DNA from 2 places in the Bacillus sp. LLTC93 genome. Region 1 is predicted to be linked to the other one. Evidence: riboswitches for the same ligand, from Rfam matches in the RefSeq annotation. Region 1 holds a riboswitch; the other holds the start of a gene.
What was found. A riboswitch is a leader RNA that binds a small molecule or an ion and turns the genes downstream of it on or off. The one in region 1 is predicted to bind S-adenosylmethionine.

Region 1 (11,299 bases):
TAAATTGCTGCAAGCCCTTCGATTGATGAATACTTTTAGCTAACTCACTAATGTATTTGGCGCCATTTAAAAAGACAGAAGCTGCCTCTTTACTGGTTGCTTGAATATCCATGGGTCCACCTGCATGAATGATCACATCCGTTTTCAATACCCTCTCCTGATCTTCAGCACTTAGACCCAAATCAACTTTCGTCAAATCACCTTCAACAAAGTGCATCACTGCCTCTTTTAAAATGCCTCTTTCTTGAAAAATGCGTGTTGCTTTGCTTTTCGACCTTACTAAAAGAAGAATGTTCACATCCTCTTTCACTAATTCTTCGACTAATTGCTTCCCAATAAAGCCCGTTCCACCAATTAAAAATACTGTTTTCATATGAAGGCTCCTTTTTAGTACTAAACAGTACTAATTTGATGTAAAAAAAATGCTTCTTTTATCGAAGCAAGTTAAATAAATGATCTGCTGTCTTTGTGATGACAGTGGCATCCTTCAATGTTTCTGAAAGAAATAACGCTCCTTCAAGATTTGTCATAAAAAGTGATGCCACCTCATCAATCTGAATCGTATGTATGAATTCCCCCTTCTCTACCCCTTGTTTCAGTAATAGAGAAACTTTCTCTTGTAATCCTGTGAAAAAAAGACCTATTTTTTCTTTTATTTGTGTGGCCTTTGCAGGGCTTTGAATATAAAGAGTAATAAATGGACAGCTCCCCTTATACTCTCTCGACTGAACTCCTTGTGATAATTGCTTTAAAAACAGTTGAATTCGATCTTCAACTGAAAATTGGGTCTGAGACAGTACGTCATCCATTGCAGATTGATACATGTCAATCCAATAATCAACGACCCCTTCTAATAATTCTTCCTTATTAGAAAAGTGATAATACACATTAGACTTTGATACTTTGCTTACACGTACCAATTCATCCATGCTTGTATAAGCAAACCCTTTTTCTAAAAATAATGTTGCAGCTACTTCAATTACACGTTTTTGATTCATTAATTTTACCTTTGTCATAATTAGTACTATATAGTACTAATTTAAATATTGCAAGTATTTATGTTTATTTGGAGGGATGGACCTGGCTTCTCGAACTAAAGCCATTTGTTGAGGATTCACACTGTATACTTTTCCCCATTCACTAAAAAACACAACGCCATGAAGGCCTTTAATTAACAAGTGGTATCACTCGAAATTAAATGCCTTCAAAAAGCGTTGTGTATCAATGTTTTTTATTAACCAATAGAACCTTCCATCTCAAACTTAATCAAGCGGTTCATTTCAACTGCGTATTCCATTGGTAGTTCTTTTGTGAATGGCTCGATGAAGCCCATGACGATCATTTCTGTTGCTTCTTCTTCAGAAATTCCGCGGCTCATCAAGTAGAAAAGTTGTTCTTCTGATACTTTTGATACCTTTGCTTCGTGCTCTAATGAAATGTTGTCGTTTAAGATTTCATTGTAAGGGATTGTATCAGATGTTGATTTGTTATCCATGATGAGTGTGTCACACTCGATGTTTGAGCGTGCACCCTCTGCTTTGCGTCCGAAGTGAACGATTCCGCGGTATGTGACTTTCCCGCCTTGTTTGGAAATCGATTTCGATACGATCGTTGAAGATGTGTTTGGTGCAAGGTGAATCATTTTTGCACCTGCATCTTGGTGCTGACCTTTACCTGCTAGGGCAATACTTAATGTCATACCACGAGCGCCTTCACCTTTTAGGATAACCGCTGGGTATTTCATTGTCAGCTTAGAACCGATGTTACCATCAATCCATTCCATTGTCGCATTCTCTTCACATACCGTACGTTTTGTCACAAGGTTGAAGACGTTGTTTGCCCAGTTTTGAATCGTTGTATAACGGCAGTAGCCGCCTTTTTTCACGATGATTTCAACTACCGCACTGTGAAGTGAGTTTGTTGTGTACACTGGTGCTGTACAGCCTTCTACATAATGCACATGTGCGCCTTCGTCCACGATGATCAGTGTACGCTCGAACTGACCCATGTTTTCAGAGTTAATACGGAAGTATGCTTGAAGTGGTGTATCTACTTTTATCCCTTTTGGTACGTAGATAAAGGAACCACCAGACCATACAGCCGAGTTAAGCGCAGCAAATTTGTTGTCAGTCGGAGGAATGACTTTTGCCCAGTGCTCACGGAAGATGTCTTCGTTCTCTTTTAATGCGCTGTCTGTATCTTTAAACACAATCCCTAAGTCTTCAAGGTCTTGTTTCATATTGTGGTACACCACTTCAGATTCATACTGAGCAGATACACCTGCTAAGTACTTTTGCTCTGCTTCAGGGATACCAAGCTTATCAAAGGTTTGTTTGATTTCTTCTGGTACTTCATCCCAAGAACGCTCTGAACGCTCTGATGGCTTTACGTAGTACGTAATTTCATCAAAGTTTAATGCATTTAAATCTCCGCCCCATTGTGGCATCGGCATGTTGTAAAAGTGCTCAAGAGATTTCAAACGGAAGTCGAGCATCCACTGAGGCTCATCTTTCATACGAGAAATTTCTTCAACGATCTCTTTTGTCAGTCCGCGCTCTGAACGGAAAATGGAAACGTCTTTATCAGAAAAGCCGTATTTATATTCACCAACATCTGGCATTTTTTTAGCCATCCATTTTCACTCCAATCTTATGATTTGCCGTTATCTTCGGCAGATGCGCCTTTTTCAAGCGCCTTCCAGGATAATGTTGCACATTTGATGCGGGCTGGGAATTTTGCCACTCCCTGCAGCGCCTCAATGTCACCAAGATCAATGGAATCGTCGTATTCTTTTCCTAGCATCATATCGGAGAAAATCTGAGACATTTTCAAAGCTGTTTCAATATCTTTCCCTTTAATCGCCTGCGTCATCATAGAGGCAGATGCCATCGAAATAGAGCATCCTTCTCCTTCAAATTTCGCATCAGTGACTTTTTCGTCCTCGATTTTCATCGTAAGACGAATGCGGTCACCACACGTTGGGTTGTTCATATCGACGACAATGCTGTCGTTTAACACACCTTTGTTTCTCGGATTTTTATAATGATCCATAATCACTTGTCTGTACAGTGTGTCTAAGTTTACATTAAAAGACATTCGTAAAATACTCCTTTGTCTTACGGAGCGCTGCAATGAGCTCGTCAATCTCTTCTTCTGTATTATACAGATAGAAGCTTGCTCTTGCAGTCGCTGATACACCAAGCCATTTCATGAGCGGCTGTGCACAGTGATGTCCAGCACGAATGGCGACACCTTCTGTATCCAGAACAGTTGACGCATCATGCGGATGGACGTCGTCTAAGTTAAACGTCACAAGTCCAGCCCGGTGCTGCGGTCCATAAACAGTCGCACCTTCAAGCTCCTTAAAGCGCTCAAGCGCGTAAGTGGCAAGCTGATGCTCGTAACGGCTGACTTCCTCCATACCGATTTCATTTAAGAAATCAATCGCTTTTCCTAGTCCGACTGCTCCTGCAATAATCGGTGTTCCCGCTTCAAATTTCCACGGCAGCTCTTTCCAAGTGGAATCATATAGATCCACAAAGTCGATCATTTCACCGCCAAACTCAGCAGGCTCCATATTATTCAAAAGGTCCTTCTTCCCGTAAAGCACACCGATACCAGTCGGTCCACACATTTTATGCCCAGAGAATGCGAAAAAGTCACAATCTAGATCCTGAACATCAATTTGCATGTGCGGGGTACTTTGCGCACCATCGACGACAATAATGGCACCATGATCGTGCGCAATTTTGGTGATCTCTTTAATCGGGTTGATGGTTCCTAGTACGTTTGAGACATGTGTGACAGCGACGATTTTCGTTTGATGTGTGATCGTTTGCTTCACATCTTCAAGCGATAGCGTGCCGTCTTCCTGTAACGGAATATATTTTAATGTGGCGCCAGTTGCTTTTGCTGCTTGCTGCCAAGGGATGATATTCGCATGATGCTCCATGTGCGTAATGACAATCTCATCGCCTTCTTTGAGGTTTGCTCTTGCATAGCTGATCGCCACTGTGTTCAGTGCTGTTGTTGTACCTCTAGTAAAAATAATCTCCTGGACAGATGAAGCACGGATGAATGCACGAACTTTCTCTCTGGCACCCTCGTATGCGTCCGTTGCTTTTGTTCCAAGGGTATGAACACCCCGGTGGACGTTCGAGTTGTAAGACCGGTAATACTCATTCATTGCATCAATGACCACTCTTGGTTTTTGAGAAGTCGCCGCACTGTCCAAATACACCAAATCATGTCCGTTCACTTGCTGATGAAGGATTGGAAACTGCTCACGAACGTCTTTGATATTCATTATTTTACTTTCCTTTCAATCACAGAAACGAGCTGCTTTTTAACTCCTTCAATCGGCAGTTCTTTGACAACTGGATTTAAGAAGCCATAAATGACAAGTCTTTCTGCATCTTCTTTGGAAACCCCTCGGCTCATGAGGTAATACAATTGAATTGGATCTACACGTCCAACAGAAGCAGCGTGCCCTGCTGTTACATCATCTTCATCGATTAAAAGAATTGGGTTTGCGTCACCGCGTGCTTTCTCACTCAACATGAGGACACGTGATTCCTGTTCTGCATTTGACTTCGTTGCACCATGCTCGATTTTACCAATTCCGTTAAAGATAGAGGATGCTTGATCCTTCATCACACCATGCTTCAAGATATACCCTTCAGAGTTTTTACCGAAGTGGATGATGCTTGTTGTAAAGTTTTCCGTTTGATTCCCGCGGCCAACAACAACTGATTTCGTATCACCGAATGTGCCATCGCCTATGAGCTTTGTGATGTTTTCAGACACTACGTCTCCATCATTCATAAGGCCAAGCGCCCATTCGATTTTACTGTCACGGCCATTTGCCATACCGCGTCTGTTCACATACACTGTGACACCTTCTGCAAGGTTATCTACTGCACCGTATGTGATGCGAGCATTTGCTCCTGTAAATACTTCAGAAACGATGTTGAAGATCGCTTCTTCCGGCTTTGCAGTACTAATGTAGTTTTCTACATATGTGACAGCACTATGATCGTCCGCTACGACAATGACATGGTTGAACAACGTGGTTTCGTCATTTTCATGAAGGTAGACTGCTTGAATTGGTGCTTCAAGCTCTACATTTTTCGGTACATAGAGGAAAGCTCCACCATTAACTAAAGCAGCGTGTAAAGCTGTTAGTTTATGCTCATCCACTTTCACCGCGTCTGTCATGAAATATTTTTCCACTAAATCTGAATGTTCGCGGATCGCTGTATGAATATCAGTGAAGATCACGCCTTTGTCTTTTGCTTCAGCTGAAAGAGACAAGTATGCTGGCGTTTGATCACGCTGAATGTAGACCGTCTTATCCGTGTCCTCTAGATCAATCAGCGATTTCACTTCTTCTGGAAGCTCTTCTAATGATGCAAATGGCGCACTTTCGACTGTATGCTGTTTGAAATTGGTTAAATTCCATTTTGAAATGTTCGTTTTGTCAGGCTTTGGCATTGGGAGATCTTCTGCTTTTTCAAGAGCCTGTAAGCGAAGGGAACTCATCCATGCCGGTTCCTGATGCTTCTCGGAGAAGCTTTTGACATAATCTTGATCTACTGATAATTTCGTTTCTAATGTCATCAATAATCCTCCTAACGCTTACGCTTCTTGACCAACAGTTTCGTCTTCAATTCCTAACTCTTTTTTAATCCAGTCATAGCCTTCTGCTTCTAAACGCTGTGCAAGTTCTGGTCCGCCAGATTTCACGATACGTCCTTGCATCATCACATGGACATGATCTGGTGTGATGTAGTTCAGTAGACGCTGATAGTGAGTGATCATTAAGCAGCCGAAGCTTTCGCCGCGCATTTGATTAATTCCTTTAGAAACAACTTTCAAGGCATCGATATCAAGACCAGAATCGATTTCGTCAAGGATGGCGATCTTTGGTTCAATCATCATTAATTGAAGAATTTCGTTGCGTTTTTTCTCCCCGCCTGAGAATCCTTCGTTTAGGTAGCGCTGTGCCATATCTGGGTCCATTTCAAGGAACTCCATGTTTTCGTCCATTTTGCGGATGAATTTCATAAGAGAGATTTCATCGCCTTCTTCTCTGCGTGCGTTAATAGCAGAACGAAGGAAGTCAGCATTTGTCACACCGCTGATTTCAGATGGGTATTGCATCGCAAGGAAAAGACCTGCTTGAGCGCGCTCATCTACTTCCATTTCAAGTACATCTTCGCCATCAAGCAAGATGCTACCTTTTGTGACTTCATATTTCGGGTGACCCATAATGGCAGCAGATAAAGTAGATTTACCTGTACCGTTTGGTCCCATTACTGCGTGGAATTCTCCACCTTTTATCTCGAGGTTTACACCCTTTAAGATTTCTTTCCCTTCAATCTCAACGTGCAAGTCCTTAATTGTTAATGTCGAAGCAGTCATATATCGATACCTCCAAAATAATCATTATTCTCAATTTATTCTCATTCTAATTTTATAACAAATTAAAACTGAATACAACACATTCACGATATGCGTGAGAGGATGCTCTCAAAATTCTAACAAAAAATGCAGGTAGATAAAAGGATTTATGTCGAAAAGACTGTTTCCATAAAGAAAGGACGGGAAACTGTTCTCCCCGCCCCTTAGCTATCAATAGCCTCGTATATTCATTTTTGCGAGCTGCCTTTTCTCATCTCGATAGGACTGCTCTCGTTTATATTCCACTTTCATCCGTAAGTCATGGTCTCTTTCGTACTCTGCATAGCTCATGCCATGAGATTTATGCATGGCCTTTTCCATCTCGGCGGTATAATCCAATCCCAGTGTACTCTGGTCCGAACAAATAATAAACCATTCCCTTCTTTTAGTGTAGCTTTATTATATCAAAGGAATGCTGCTTCACTCAAAAGGGATATAACGCGTTATGCTGGCATATTTTCTCACACACTCGGATGAGAAGCACTCAACTCTCCGAGATGGAAAGATACCATGTTTTCCTTCTATTAATGCGTCTGTCCTCCAAATTCATCAATACATTGCTGAACGACAGTGATTCCTTGGCTAAGGGCTGCCCCGCCTCCGAACGCTGCCGCCACACTAACGACCTCTAGTAAATTCTCTTCTGTCGCCCCTTGATCGAGCGCTCCCTTTGTATGATAAATCATGCAGTATTCATCCTGTGCATGAATGCTAATGCCAAGGGCAATCATTTGTTTTTCTTTTTGCGTTAATGAATCGCTTTGGAAGCACTGCTCCGTAAATTCATTAAATTTCTTCCCAAACACCGGCATTTTCTTCTGAAATTCACCCATTGCCGTTTTATAATCAGTCAGTGATTGCTGCATGGATCCGCTCATATGCTGTTCGTTCATCTTGATTCCATCCCTTCAGGTCATTTGTACGTTTTTATTATGAGCGAGATTTGAAAAAATACACAAAAAAACCTCGCTTTGATGAAAGCGAGGTTAACACATTGTTATTCAGATACCGGTAGTACAGCACCGTCATATTTTTTGTCGATGAATTCTTTGATTTTATCAGAGTGAAGAACTTCCATTAATGTCTTGATCTTATCTGATTTTTCTTCACCTTTGCGAACCGCCACGATGTTTGCATATGGGTTGTTCTTTGTTTGCTCAAGTTCAATTGAATCTTTTTTCGGATTCAATTTATTTTGAATCGCATAGTTGACGTTAATAAACACGGCATCGCCTTCACTGTTTTCATAAGCTTTCGCTGTTAGTTCAGGAGCGATTTTTTTGAACTTTAGGTTCTTCGGGTTTTCTTTAATGTTCTTTACTGTTGCGTTGATTGTATCAACTTTAGGATCAATCTTAATGACACCAGCATTTTGCAATAGTGCAAGCATACGGCCTTGTTCAGCTACGTTGTTTGTCATGATGATCGTTCCGCCGTTTGGAATCTCTTTGACTGATTTGTATTTCTTAGAGTAGATACCAAAAGGCTCAAGGTGAACAGCACCAGCACTTACTAGGTTATAATCTTTGTTTGATTTATTTTCTTCGTTTAAGTAAGGGATATGTTGGAAAAAGTTTGCATCCACTTCTTTTTCAGCTAACGCTTTGTTGTACATTTTATAATCACTAAGTACTTTCACTTTTAGATCGTAGCCTTTTTCTTTTAGAAGTGGTTTTGCTTCTTCAAGAATCTCGGCATGGGGTGTTTTTGAAGCGGCAACCGTAATGGTTTTGCTATCACTTGCGTTATTAGATGAACCGCATGCAGCTAAGATGCCTGCAAATGCTAGAAATAGTGCACTTAAAATCAATTTCTTCATGAATAAATCCTCCCTTAACGTTTATCAATTTTATTTGTAATCAAATCACCGATTATTTGAATAATAAAGACGATGATGAGAATAAACACAGTAGCTACAAGTGTGACATCTGTATTACCAGATTGGTATCCTTCCACATAAGCAAGGTCACCAAGTCCGCCTGCTCCAATTGCACCTGCGATCGCAGTAGAGCCAATTAGAGCAATAGCTGTTACGGTAATACCTGAAATGAGGGCTGGCAATGATTCTGGCAGCAATACTTTGAAAATAATCGTAGACGTTTTAGCTCCCATTGATCGTGCTGCTTCAATGACTCCTTTGTCTACTTCACGCAGTGCAATTTCGACAAGACGTGCATAGAATGGAGCTGACCCAATGACAAGGGCAGGGAGTGCTGCATTTGGACCTAGAATTGTATGCATTAAGAATTTCGTGAACCCTAATAAAAGAATAATTAAAATGATAAAAGGAATCGATCTGAAAATGTTGACGACTGCACCGATGACAGCATTGATCGGTTTATTTTCCCAAAGACCGCCTTTTCCTGTAAGGAAGAGCAGGAGTCCTAGGATAATCCCGATTGCAAAAGCAAATGCCAATGAAATGAGTGTCATATACACTGTTTCACCTGTTGCACTCCAGATGACGTCTAGATCAACGTTCGGAAACCATTTCTCAAACATGTGTCATCACCTCAATTTCAACCTGTTTGCTTTGGATATAGGCGATGGCTTTTTCTACCTCGGTCTCTTCTCCATTTATATGGATAAAGAGTGTTCCAAACGCGCCTTCCTGCGTTTGAGAAATCTTTCCTTGAAGGATGTTTACATCGACATTGAAGGATCGAATGATTTCAGTGATCAGCGGTTGCTCGGCAGAATCGCCAATAAAGGACAACCGTACGACCTGACCTTCTTTTACACGCTCTAAGACGTGCTCGATTGTTTCTTTCGCTTCCTCTGGTTCAGCAAGCTGCTGTACAAATCGCTTCGTCATCTCTTCCTTCGGCTGTCTGAAGACGCGTAATACTTCGCCTTCTTCGACAATGCGTCCATTTTCCATGACCGCGACGCGATGACAAATTTTGCGAATGACGTGCATTTCGTGTGTGATGAGCACAATTGTCAGCCCTAAACGTTTATTGATATCCGCTAAAAGATCAAGGATAGAATCCGTTGTTTGCGGATCAAGCGCTGATGTTGCTTCGTCACAAAGAAGAACCTTTGGATCATTTGCTAATGCTCTCGCAATCCCCACACGCTGCTTTTGTCCGCCGCTAAGCTGAGACGGATACGCATTTTCTTTTCCTTCTAAACCGACTAATTTAATCAGTTCATTCGCACGCTCTCTCCGTTTCGATGTAGGTACACCTGCGATCTCAAGCGGGAACATAATATTTTGTCTCACTGTTCTTGACCAAAGTAGGTTAAAGTGCTGGAAAATCATGCTGATTTCTTGTCTTGCTTTCCGAAGTTTCGCATTCGATACTTCATTGATCCGGTTGCCTGCCACTTCAACAATTCCTTCTGTTGGCAGCTCCAGACCGTTTAATAGGCGAATAAGCGAGCTTTTTCCGGCACCGCTATACCCGATAATTCCGAATATTTCACCTTTACCAATATCCAAGTTGACGTCTTTCACGGCATCAACATTTCCGCTTTTTGAGTGGTACGTTTTTGATACATTCTGTAAATGGATCACAGTCTGCTCACCTGCTTTCTTGCTGAATCTATAGGTTGCCATCACATACGTTCATTTATTCTTCGTGCTGTCATGACTCTAGCCTGTTGCCAGGTCAGTAAAAAAGACCTAACTGCAACGCAAGCAGAAAGGCCTTTTATTTCAAATACGCCTTTCTCTCATCTTTCAAAGCGTTGCGGCTTTGAGTGAATTGGCACCAATTTCAGCTATGCTGACGGTTGCCGGGTTTCATAGGGCACGTCCCTCCACCTCTCTTAATAAGAGAAAATATGTTGTTTTATGTGATGTTCATGTTTTTACTAACGTAGAATATCATGCTACCCGAGATATGTCAACGCTGTAAATCGCTAATTTCCAAGTAAACGACTACGTTATCATTTTTCGAAAAAAACCGTTCGTCAGCCAAAGCACAGCCTCTAGTCTAAGAAGTGCACGGAATGAGCCTTTGACCTTGACTTGTCCCCTGCCAATGAGCTGCTGCAAGGACATGTCTCCATCTAATAATTGAAGAATTTCTTTCCTCTCACCATAAAAAATGAGATCCGATAACTCAATTGCAGGTAGTTTCTTCACTTCACCACGTTCATCCACAATCAATGTACAAGAGTCTGTTTCCGCCTCAAATGTAATCTTCAAGGATGAGGAGGAGAGTAGCGGCTTTAGCAATAATCGCTGCCCTGCGTTTCCATGGGCTTTCACTTTTTCCACATGTATAACCTCCCTGTCATTTGGTTATACATAACATTTCTCTACAAACATCGGCTTGTCCTTTATAAATAGCTCGACAAATTTTCAAATGAATTGCTTGAAATATGACAAAAAACCGCTTTATTTAGCGGTTTCAATCATTTCATGAAGATATGGAACTGAGTGAAAGGCATAGCCTTTTTGTATAATTTCACCTTTTTTAAACAGTAGAAAGCAAGGTACACTTTCGATTTCAAATGCTTTCGCAAATTCTGGTGAATAGTTTAAATTGTTCTCATAAAATGGAACATCCGGCTGCATGGCATCTACCACTGTGAGCATTTTCTTTGCCAGTTGGCATGTTCCGCAAAACGGTGTATATAAGTACAAAAGAAATAAATCGTCCTCTATCTCTTTGAATTCATGTTCTTCAATCTCTTTCATATACGTCCACCCTCATAAATATTTCGAATGAACATCAATGTTTGCAGCTAATATGATAGATGCAATGTGGGCTGACGGTGAAGCGGCCACTTCACGGTACGTTCTGTCGACAAACAGATGAAGTGCTTCAGGGAATTCTTTTCGAAATTGCTTCCTCAGTTTGTCGCCAGCATCGTCACTGTCTGC
Region 2 (11,299 bases), on a different contig from region 1:
TTCTTCGACGGCATTTTGTAAGTCGTTAATGTTTTCAACAGCCTCTGCTACACAGTTCCATGAATGTTTGCGGCTCATATTCAACCCTCCTATACAAGGAATTTTGTTTGAGTATTTGAGCACTGTCATCATCTACAAGCGATATGTTGTGTTGCGCCTGTTGAAGCCTTTTGGTTCAATCAATGCGGAAGCGGCAGCTCTTTTGCTGACTCCTCCGCATGATTGGTTGTCATTCGTAAGGAAGGGGATGCTTTGACTCATGACAAGTTAGGTCAACGGACGATTTGTTTAGCCGTGGTGATGATGTTTTTTATCTTTCGTTGGCATGACTCTGTCTACAAGTTCTGGGTTTAAACATTGGATCGCGCAGAAGCAGTTCAAATCAACCTCAATACAAAAGTCCGTTTTTTCTAGACCAAAGAAGTCAGGGTCACAAGGGTGACACACGCTCAGCGTATGTCCGTGTACATCAACAGGTCTTAATACTGATAACGTAGCACAGCAGTCGTGTAATTTTTCAACCCGGAAGAAGATGGATTCGAAGCATTGGCAATCGTCAACAAATCCTCCAATGTTTCCGAAAGTAGAAAACAATCCGCCCTTTTTATCAAAAAGTAAAAACGGAATTGTATCTTTTCCAGAAACTGTCGGGCTTAATAAATTACTGTAGCAGCTCGTAGGACATTTATCTTCTACAGCTTCCTGCTCTGCTAAAATCTTATCAACCGCATCGCATACACAGTTTTCATCATGTCGGCCATGGTGTTTTCCGCAGCTCATGGATTTCAGCTCCTTTAACAAGGTATTTGACTTTAGTCCTTAACAACATATGTATGCGCCCTCTAGTTGGTGTGGGTAAATGACTATTTATATTTGTTGTATTTTTGATAAAAAGAAAAGCAGAGCTGTTCGCTCTGCTTTTGTACATTAGAGGATACCAATTGCAACGATTGTCGCAACAAGTGTTTGTGTAAGTGTTTGGATTGCGATTGAGATGTCCGCATCGATTGTAGATACTGTAACGTTTCTTGAATTTTCGATGACGAGTTTTTGACGGTTTGTTTGTTTGTGAGTAGCGGCTTGTAAGAGATCTTGAGTAACGCGGTCAGCCAAATCACCATCAGCGATTGAGATGTTTGTAATTGTGATAATTGCTGTTTGAACAGCTACTTGGATAGATGCTGCGACTTGTGCGTCAACAGAAGATACGTTAATGTCACAGGAGTCTCTGACGATAATGACTTCCTCAGATGTCTGCTTTGTTACACTCACTTGATCAAAGTCTTGTAAGACATCTTCATCATCATAATAGTGACCGTCACAAACAGCTTTTCTTTCGTAGTTGTAATCGCCGTGGTGTGTACAGTTACGATCTAGAGCGACCCAAGAGTATGGTTTAGAATCCATTTCTATTCCTCCTTCCGTTTACTTTATTAAATGCTGGAATGAATGGTTTTGTCTCGGGCATTTACCCTAGCAGGCAACCCATTTTTATTTAATCGTTATTTTGCTGCGCTTGACGGCGCTGTTGAATACGATCTCGAAGCGAATTTCGTTTTGGGCGAACTTGTGGATCAGGTTCGACGTCTTCAACATGTTTTACTGCTTCAGCCTGCCTTTTTTTCTCCTGCTGCTGTTCTACGAAATCATTCGCCTTCTTTTGTAGGTCCTCAACTAATTTCAGAATCATTCTTCTCTGATCATCTGAGATATTTGCTTTCTGATCATCGGTGATATTGTTTTTGTTTAAAATATCACTCACAAGAAGACTTGTTAATGGGTCAACATCTGTATTGATTTGAAATTCCTTTTTTTCGTTCTCTTCAGCCACGATTATTTCACCTCTTTCATACGTAATGTTAGAAAAAGAAAGGGTCAAAGAATGCCGGCTTCAACTAAGAGTACATTCAGTGTTTGAGTGAGAATTTGTACAGAGTTTAGAATGGATGCATCAGATAATGTAATCGTGACGTTATAACAATTGATGATTTGAATCACAGTTTTCTTTTGGACTGTCACTTGTTGTGTGGATAAAAGCTGCTCTGTGATGTCTTTAGCCAATTCATCGTCTGGTACAAGAATTTGAATTAAAAGAGTAATGATTGTCGTTACGGTCGCTTGAAGGGAGAGTGCAGCTGTTACATCTGTTTTATGAATCGTGACATTTTCGGAATCCTTGATTTCGATGAAATCATCATAATTGCTGATTAATTCGTTTAACAGTTGTGTGTATAATAAATCAGCACTTTCTTCAATAGACAATACTTTCACTCCTTTCTTATCTATACATTATTTAATGCAGCAGGGCCTCGAGGTGGAATCAGAAAGCATGAAAAAGTACAACCCAATTTTATTTCCACTCGATTCATCATGGTGGTCTTTCTTTTTGCATATATAAAGAAAGGACGGAAAAAGAAGGAGGTGGAGGTTCCTGAGCGGTACTTTGTCATTTGCTATATTTGCCCTCGCATCCTTTAGATTGACGAGGTTAATTGTGTTTGATACCATTACGGCCCCTTTCCGCCGTCTATTTCATGAAGAACAGGAAGAGGTCAACGAACAAGGTGAAGTCGAGACATATATCATCATTAAAGGAAAAGGGCTGCGGTCTTGGGTAGGTGAGCTGTTAAGCTGTTATTGGTGTACTGGCATATGGTGCACTGCTGCTTTACTTGTGATTTACATACTTTTTCCTGTCATCAGCATGTGGCTAAATTTACTATTAGCGATTGCCGCAGCAGCAGGCATGATTGAAGCAGTCGTGTCGAGGCTTGTGAAATAAACAGGCATTCTGATCAGACACGCTTTAAAAAAATGCATATACTAACATGGAATAGGAAAGGAAGGGTTGCGATGAAACCAACTGAAACGCCGTCACATATGCTTCAAGGTTATCCAGCGCAGTCAAATCAACAATCTGTTTATACGAAGAAAATCAAGAAGACTGGCTGCGGCTGTGGAAAGAAAAAGAAGCATCAATAAAGGAAAAACAAAAGCCGGAATTATCCGGTTTTTTTGTTGCCCTTTTTTTGAGTGATGCATATGTAAGAGAGAAGGGGTGACCAGAATGGATGCATTCGAACAATTAATCGGCTCTTTGTTCACTAAACCCCATGATGGGAAAGAACAAGCGCACGAAAAGGCTGAAATGGATCTAGCGGATAAAGCGAATGATCTTGAGGAGCACTTAAAAGCTTTTGGCGTGAAGATGGATGCTTTTGCGAAAGAAACAGAAGCATTCATGATACGTCATGGAGAGGCAGATTACGTCTTTAAACAGCAGAAATAAAATTTCCGCACTTTTTTATGTGATCGTCCAAACCATTTCTTTCATTTTTCATACTTTGTAAGGGAGAAGAGGAGGTGCTTAAATATGAGTTGTTACGGTTACGGTGGCGGTTCTTGCGGAGGTTATGGCGGCGGCTACGGCGGCGGTTATGGTTCAACATTCGTTCTTGTTGTCGTGTTGTTCATCCTTCTAATCATCGTTGGTGCTTCTTTCTTTAACTAAACAGTAAGAAGGTGAGGGAAGCAATGGGGGAGCCTTTTGCTTTCCTTTCTCTTTGGTCTAACAAGGTAGTAGGATAGGCACATATCTCGCCTATTTTCATATAGTAAGGTGATTACTCCACAAAGAGGAGGCAAATGAATGGATAATAAATTCTTTAAAAGCGTCGAAAATAAAACGGGTGTGAATATGAATGATGTCTTTAAGCTTGCAGGTTCTTTGCAAAATGCCAATTTTAAAGATGAGAATACCGTTCGAGGTGTCATTAAAAAAGTAGCGCAGCTTGCAAACAAACGTGTACCTAAAGAAATGGAAGACAAAATCGTTCAATCGATTACAAGTGGGAAAGAAAAGCTTGATTTCAATACAATCGCTAAAATGATGAACAACAAAAAATAAACAACAGGCTCTCCGCTCAAAGGGGGGCCTGTTGTTTTTGTTTGAATCATTCACGATTTTTCTTTAGAAGAGGGTACAAAAAGCGAGAACGATGAGCGGTTTTCCCTCTTCTACATGATGGAACAGATAAATAGAGAGATTGTTCAGCTCTTGTCATAGCAACATATAATAAGCGCCGCTCTTCTTCAAGGGTTTCTTCATCACCGTTTCTCAATTCATCAAGTGAGAAATCATGAGGCAGTGCCCCGTCAACCACACAAGTGATGTACACCGTTTGGAATTCAAGTCCTTTTGCTCGGTGAATCGTCATGAGCTGAACGCCTGGCTCATCTGTTTTTTCCTTTTCAGCAGATTTCATGTGTTCGGCATGTGCGAGAAAGGCTTCAATTGTTTCAAAGCGTTTTGCAGCTGTTTTCACATCACGTACATCATCTGACCCTTTTTCAAGCACATTCGTATCGTTCACACGTTTTTTTAAGTAATCACCAAGTCCCATCTTTTGTTCAATAAACACCACAGCGTCAGACGGCTTTAACGTTCGTAAGGTTCGGAACAGGGGAACGATCGATTGCAGCTTTTTACGCTGAAACGGCTGAATGTCTGTTAGTTTTCCAAGGGCGTCTACCATTGAACAATCCTCCGTGATGGTCAGCGCCTTCAGTGTGTTCAGTGTTTGCTGCTTTAAAAAGAAGACCGGCAGCAGCTGTTTCATTGCAGTCACATCATCGGCATCCTGACTTAAAGAAAGAAAGGCAAGCAGCACTCGAACAATTCGTCTGCTATAGAAGGCTTTCACGCCAGCATCTGTCTCATACGGAATCGCCGATTGATGCAGCCGTTCATAAATGGCTCGTCCTCCCGTATTGGTTCTAAACAGCACACAGACATCATTCGGCTTTGCTCCATTTTTAATTTTCTCCTGAATATCTGCCACAATCATGGTCGCTTCCTCTTCCTCGTCATACGGATAAAAGAGAGTGGGAGGGATTTTCTCCGCACGAACCGCTTTTAACGACTTCGCATAGCGATGCTGGTTCTTTTTAATAATGGCATCTGCACTTGCGACAATCGTATGGTGAGAACGGTAATTCGCATGTAAATGGACGACCTGAGCGGAAGGGTAGTCCTGTTTGAATTCAAGAATGAAAGCAGGGTTGCTGCCCCTAAAGGCATAAATGGCTTGATCATCATCACCTACACAAAATAGCTGCTCTGATTCCCCGGCTAAAAGTTGAATCAATTCGTATTGAACCGGATTAATATCCTGAAATTCATCAACTAAAATATACTTGAATCGTTCTTGATATCGTTTGAGCAGTTCAGGCTGTTCCGTCAGCATGTGTAAACAGGCAATGGCCATGTCATCAAAGTCAAATTGCTGATGGTCTCGTTTCTGCTGTTCATACGATTGGTAGATCGTCCAGATTTTTTTGTCTTTTTCATCTTTCAGCTCAGGAAGTTCGCCGGGTAAAAAGGCATTTTTCCAATAGCCGATCGATTGTAACACTTGATCAGTAGGATAGTCTTTCTCATCAAGTCCTTCATTCATGATTGCTTTCCGAAGGTACTGTTCCTTTTGCCAGTCGAACTTGATCAGGTGCTGGCCGTTCCATTTGTTCGGATCATCGTGAAGCAGCATTTTATAAAAAAGACTGTGGAAGGTGCCCGTTACGACTTGGTTCGCCTGTGATGGCTGAAGCTGGTATTGCTTGCGCAGTCGTTCTTTCATTTCACTGCTGGCTTTTGTAGTGAAGGTCACGAGTAATATGTGATGAGCAGGAATTTGATGGTGTGAGATCAGATAGGCCGCTCTAGCCGTCAGCACCCTTGTTTTCCCGCTTCCGGCACCAGCCAGAACAAGCATTGGCCCATCTTTATGTGTGACAGCTTGAAGCTGCGGCGCGCTAAAGGTGATTTGAGGAAAAAGGTCGATGGTATGTACTTGTTCATTCTCTTCTAAATGTAAGACTTCGCTGAATTGAATCGACCTTGGTTCCTGCCAATCATACGATTCCTTTGTTTGCGAGATGACCTGTTTGCCAGTTGGAAAACGGAAGCCGCCAAGTTCTTTGTAGGAAGCACTTTCCTCTGGTTCTTTCTTTTTTTTCATGTCTTCTTGTTCTTCTGCTTTTTCGCATATCTCTTGCTGAGATGTTTGCTTATGAATAAAGGCAGGCTCTTCATGTATATTTAATCTGAAAAAGACTGGTTGTCCGCAATATGGGCAAGATAAGTGCCCTTTTTTTCCCTCATCATGGAGGAATTGATAATGTTCTCTCGAATATGTATGTAATGAGATCGTTCGATCATGTCGTCGTGCGCATTTCAAAGCTAGTCCTCCAATAGTCAATCAATCTTAAAAAGAAACAAATCTAATCATATCAAATGAAGTGTGTTTCAAACAGTCATAATTAGGGAATAGTAGAATAGAAGAGAAGCTAAGGAGGCGTTCTTGATGGGATATATAGCCCCGATTCAGCCGGATCTGTATTTTCAATATATCAATCGTCCTGCTCCTCAGGATAAAGAAGACTATGCGAAAGTGACAAAGGTTACTCGCACCTTTCATGACAAGGTATACAGAGAGCTGGAGAAAAAAGAGGACTTAGTGACAGAAGCAGAAACGAAAGTACAGCAAAAAAAGCGGGAACGCTTTGTGCGAGATATGTTTATGGAGGAAGGCAAGGGCATTCACATCAATGCTTATATATAAATGATTGCGCTTTCTTACCTAGACGAACGATAATGAATAATGAAAAAGCCAGAGCATCCATGATGCCCTGGCTTTTCTCTTTGATCAAACAGATAGCGTTTTTGTCATTTTGACATGTGTGATACCCGCTTCTTCAAATGGTTCAGAAACGGCTTTGTAGCCTTTCTTTTCGTAGAAAGGAAGAGCTTGGACTTGTGCATGCATAACAGCTTCCTTCGCTCCCTTGGAAGTGGCTTCTGTTTCTAGCGCCTCTAATAGTTTGTGACCAAGACCAAAAGAGCGCGCCTCTTTTAACACACAAATCCGTTCAAGCTTTGCCTTGGGACCTTCAATAATACGCAGTCTAGCGGCAGCCTGTGGCTTTTTGTCATCGTTATAAATGACAAAATGGATGGCTTCGTCTTCTAGTTCATCAATTTCGATCTCAAATGGGACTTCTTGTTCTTTTACGAACACTTCTTTTCGAACGTAATATGCATCTTCTCGTTGTGTTTGTGTTTTTGCGATAACTGTTTTCAAATGTCTTTATCCCTCTCCTAAAATAAATGTTTCATAAACGGTCCAAGATCCATTCTCTAATTGATATAAAAGGTGGAAGCGGTCAACCGTTTCCTCATGATCAATCTTTCTCAGCTTTAATGTGCCAAGTACGTCTGAATGCTCATCATCTGATAATTTTTGAGCCACTGTTACATGCGGAACAAATGCATATTCAGGTGTGCCAGCAAGTGGATCAGTGTACAATTTTTCATTTAGAGTCATTAATTCCTCGTTCGGATCTACTTTCATATAAATGACGTTGTTTACAGGAGCGAATGAACTGAATTTTTTAATACGTAAGGTAATAGGAGAAGCATTCTTTGCATACTCTCGCAAGGTTGAGACGACCTCTGCTGCTTCTAGATCCGTTAATTCAAAAGGTGTTCTTAATGTTAAATGAGGCGGTATGAGTGCATAGTTCGGATCATAACGTTTCCGATAAGAGTTCGCAACATCTTGCAATTTTTTTGATGGAAATATAACAACTCCGTATTTCATCATGTTCCCTCCTGATTAAGAAAGTATTTATTATTGTTTATTATAACAAAATTCAGTTGATTAACGAATATGGGAGCATTCTTTTTAACGAAGGGGCAATGAGTGGCTGCCAAAACGTCCATTTATGATCCCCTGCGAATGTCTCAAATAAATAATCCGCACCAGACTGTTCAAGAAGGGCTTTTAAGTCTTCATTCGGTTTGATAAAATCAAGCACTTGGCCATCTGTTGTTTTCACAGCCGTTTCTTCCAATCCAATTTGATGGATAATGGCATAATGAGAAAGTGCTGTTGTCTGTTTGACGGCTTCTAAGACCGACTTATCAACATATGGAGACTGCAAAATCAGCCCACCAAATAAAGAAGGATAATCAATAGCTGTCATGAGTGAGATCGTAGCGCCTAGTGAATCCCCAATAAATGTACGTCCTGACCCAATTTGATACGTTGGATAGTGTTCATCAATATAAGGAACAAGTTCATTTGCCAAAAAGCGTTTATACGCCTCAAACTTTGTGCCATCTGGGTGATACGTATTTCGCCTTTCAGTGACATTTTCATAAGGAACACCAATGATAATCGAACGTTCCATTTCTTTGTTTTGCATCAATTCTTCCGCCTGTCTGCCTATTTTACCTAAGCGGAAATAATCATGACCATCTTGTGCAATGATGACATGATATGTATAAAGAGGGGAGTAATTAACTGGCAAATAGATTAAAACGGTCATGTCCGTTCCGAGTTCTTTTGACTGTAAGATTTCCTCTTGTATGATTCCTGTTTTCTTCACCATAATCCATTCCTCCAGCTAACCAAATTCATCACAAGTGAAACGTTTCCATTCATTGTAACATGAAAAACATCGTTGTTCCTATATGCTAACATGCAATCAAATCGACTGACATCCATTCTGTTATAAAATACAGAAAATTTTAATTAATCATGACATTTCCCCTTGAAAAATGAGTTTTAATGCGTTACAGTATTAGGAATTAGAACAGACAGACAACACATTCTTATCGTGAGAGGTGGAGGGACTGGCCCTTTGAAACCTCAGCAACCGGTATGCATCACTTCATGTGATGTACCAAGGTGCTAAATCCAGCAAGCAGCTTTTTTGCTTGGAAGATAAGAGGAAGCGATTAAACCCCTTCTTCTTATGAAGAAGGGGTTTTCTGTTTTGAAATCAGATTTTTACTTAGGATGGTGTCAAATGAAAGAACATGTGGAAACGAAATTAGCGCAAATTGGAAACCGTAGCGAAGAGGCGACTGGCACTGTCAGTCCTCCCATTTATCTTTCAACAGCATACAGACATAGAGGCATAGGTGAATCAACAGGTTTTGATTACATTCGAACGAAAAACCCAACTAGACAACTTGTAGAGGATGCGATTGCTTCGCTAGAAGAAGGGACGGCCGGTTTTGCTTTCAGTTCGGGAATGGCAGCGATCCAAACGATCATGGCTCTATTTGAGAGCGGAGATGAACTCATTGTCTCATCAGACTTATATGGCGGAACATACCGTTTGTTTGAAAACGAATGGAAAAAATACGGTTTGCGTTTTCTGTACGATGATTTTTCAGATGAAGACTGTTTACGCTCTAAAATCACGCCAAACACAAAAGCCGTCTTTATTGAAACGCCGACAAATCCACTCATGCAGGAAGCAGATATTCAAAAAATAGCGCAGATTGCAAAAGAGCATGACGCTTTGGTGATTGTCGATAACACCTTTTACACACCAGTCTTGCAAAAGCCGATTACGCTTGGAGCGGACATTGTCATTCATAGCGCAACCAAATATTTAGGCGGACATAACGACGTCCTTGCCGGGCTCGTTGTCACAAAAGGGGAGCAGCTATCTGAAGACATGTTCCAGCATCAAAATGCCATCGGAGCGGTTCTATCTCCATTTGATTCATGGCTTTTAATGAGAGGGATGAAAACATTGGCTCTTAGAATGCGCCAGCACGAGGCAAATGCGAAGGAGTTAGCAGAGTTTTTAGAGAAGCAGCCTGAGATTCAAGATGTTCTTTACCCAGGAAAGGGAGGGATGCTGTCATTCCGAGTAGCCAAAGAGGACTGGGTCAATCCATTTTTAAAGCAGCTGAAAACGATTTGTTTTGCTGAAAGTCTTGGCGGAATCGAAAGCTTCATTACGTATCCTGCCACGCAAACGCACATGGACATTCCAGAAGAAATTCGCATTGCAAACGGTGTGTGTAACAAACTGCTTCGTTTCTCTGTTGGCATTGAGCATGTGGATGACCTAAAAGCAGATTTGAAACAGGCACTATCACAAGTAAAAGAGGAGGTACACGCAAAATGACCACACACGATTGGACTCTCGAAACACAACTTGTTCATAATGCGTTTAAAACAGACCGGTCAACAGGTGCAGTCAGTGTGCCGATTCAGCATGCGTCCACATTTCATCAAAGCAGCTTTGACGAATTTGGCCAATATGACTACTCCAGATCAGGGACACCTACACGTCAAGCATTAGAGGATACCATTGCAGCGTTAGAAGGAGGAACAAGAGGGCTTGCCTTTGCATCAGGCATGGCAGCCATTTCGACCGCTTTTCTTCTTTTATCAAAAGGAGATCACGTCCTTGTCACAAGAGATGTGTATGGCGGAACATTCCGTATGATCACGCAAGTCCTTTCGAGATTTGGAATTGAGCACACCTTTGTGGATATGACAGATTTAAATGAAGTCAAACAAGGCATTCAATCGAATACGAAGGTCATTTATATGGAAACACCGTCAAACCCTACACTAGGCATTACGGATATTGAAGGCGTCGTCCAGCTTGCAAAAGAGCATGACTGTTTGACCTTCTTAGATAATACGTTTTTAACGCCTGCTCTTCAGCGGCCGCTAGACCTTGGCGTTGATATTGTGCTGCACAGCGCAACGAAATTTTTAAGCGGCCACAGTGATGTGCTGTCAGGCTTAGCAGTGGTTAAAGATGAGAAGCTGGGAGATGACCTATATTCGCTGCAAAACTCCTTCGGTGCGGTCCTTGGCGTACAGGATTGCTGGCTTGTGTTAAGAGGGCTAAAAACCCTTCAGGTCAGATTAGAAAAAGCAAGCCAAACGGCATTCGAACTGGCTTCATTTCTAAAAGAACATCCTGCGGTGAAAAAAGTATACTACCCAGGCTTAGATGACCATCCAGGTGCAGACATTCAGCGTAAGCAAGCAAGCGGAGCAGGAGCTGTTCTCTCATTTGAACTAGAAAACCAAGCGGCAGTCAAAGAATTAGTGGATGCCGTCACATTACCTGTATTCGCCGTTAGCCTCGGTGCCGTCGAATCCATTCTGTCATACCCAGCCAAAATGTCACATGCCGCTATGCCAAAAGAAGAAAGAGAAAAAAGAGGGATTACAGATGGGCTGCTTCGATTAAGTGTGGGAGTCGAAAACGGAGAAGACCTCAAACGCGACTTCAAACAAGCACTCGATCAACTAAAGCCCGTCCTTGTCAACCAATCATAAGGAAAGAATAAAGCCGGCATGGCCGCCGGCTTTTTGACCTTTTTAAACAAAACCATTGACGACTTATCATGATGGTTATATAATAGAGACTGTCAGTAACAGAAAGCCCAGAACTGATACATAACCCGATTCCG

Region 2: it holds a riboswitch for S-adenosylmethionine, as region 1 does, so the genes downstream of both, C6W18_RS12215 (methionine biosynthesis PLP-dependent protein) here and C6W18_RS06570 (methionine ABC transporter ATP-binding protein) in region 1, are expected to answer to the same signal.

The regions. Positions count from the first base shown of each region.
Region 1 is NZ_PVME01000002.1:247,459-258,757, forward strand. It holds gene C6W18_RS06520 (alpha/beta fold hydrolase) at 1-373, opposite strand, end outside; gene C6W18_RS06525 (TetR/AcrR family transcriptional regulator) at 432-998, opposite strand; gene sufB (Fe-S cluster assembly protein SufB) at 1,235-2,632, opposite strand; gene sufU (Fe-S cluster assembly sulfur transfer protein SufU) at 2,650-3,096, opposite strand; gene C6W18_RS06540 (cysteine desulfurase) at 3,086-4,306, opposite strand; gene sufD (Fe-S cluster assembly protein SufD) at 4,306-5,619, opposite strand; gene sufC (Fe-S cluster assembly ATPase SufC) at 5,638-6,423, opposite strand; gene C6W18_RS20015 (YuzK family famiily protein) at 6,634-6,771, opposite strand; gene C6W18_RS06555 (carboxymuconolactone decarboxylase family protein) at 6,987-7,355, opposite strand; gene metQ (methionine ABC transporter substrate-binding lipoprotein MetQ) at 7,460-8,281, opposite strand; gene C6W18_RS06565 (methionine ABC transporter permease) at 8,296-8,964, opposite strand; gene C6W18_RS06570 (methionine ABC transporter ATP-binding protein) at 8,957-9,982, opposite strand; SAM riboswitch class I at 10,138-10,246, opposite strand; gene C6W18_RS06575 (SCP2 sterol-binding domain-containing protein) at 10,349-10,690, opposite strand; gene C6W18_RS06580 (thioredoxin family protein) at 10,811-11,113, opposite strand; gene C6W18_RS06585 (ribonuclease M5) at 11,126-11,299, opposite strand, start outside.
Region 2 is NZ_PVME01000003.1:521,582-532,880, reverse strand. It holds gene C6W18_RS12285 (CotY/CotZ family spore coat protein) at 1-78, opposite strand, end outside; gene C6W18_RS12280 (CotY/CotZ family spore coat protein) at 289-780, opposite strand; gene C6W18_RS12275 (spore coat protein) at 928-1,407, opposite strand; gene C6W18_RS12270 (spore coat protein) at 1,496-1,831, opposite strand; gene C6W18_RS12265 (spore coat protein) at 1,876-2,271, opposite strand; gene C6W18_RS12260 (DUF1360 domain-containing protein) at 2,432-2,782, shown strand; gene C6W18_RS20480 (hypothetical protein) at 2,854-2,982, shown strand; gene C6W18_RS12255 (hypothetical protein) at 3,068-3,289, shown strand; gene C6W18_RS12250 (YjcZ family sporulation protein) at 3,374-3,511, shown strand; gene spoVIF (sporulation-specific transcription regulator SpoVIF) at 3,650-3,907, shown strand; gene C6W18_RS12240 (UvrD-helicase domain-containing protein) at 3,954-6,236, opposite strand; gene C6W18_RS12235 (hypothetical protein) at 6,363-6,620, shown strand; gene C6W18_RS12230 (GNAT family N-acetyltransferase) at 6,705-7,139, opposite strand; gene C6W18_RS12225 (YjcG family protein) at 7,146-7,658, opposite strand; gene C6W18_RS12220 (alpha/beta hydrolase) at 7,711-8,451, opposite strand; SAM riboswitch class I at 8,672-8,793, shown strand; gene C6W18_RS12215 (methionine biosynthesis PLP-dependent protein) at 8,872-9,990, shown strand; gene metC (cystathionine beta-lyase) at 9,987-11,165, shown strand; tRNA gene C6W18_RS12205 (tRNA-Val) at 11,293-11,299, shown strand, end outside.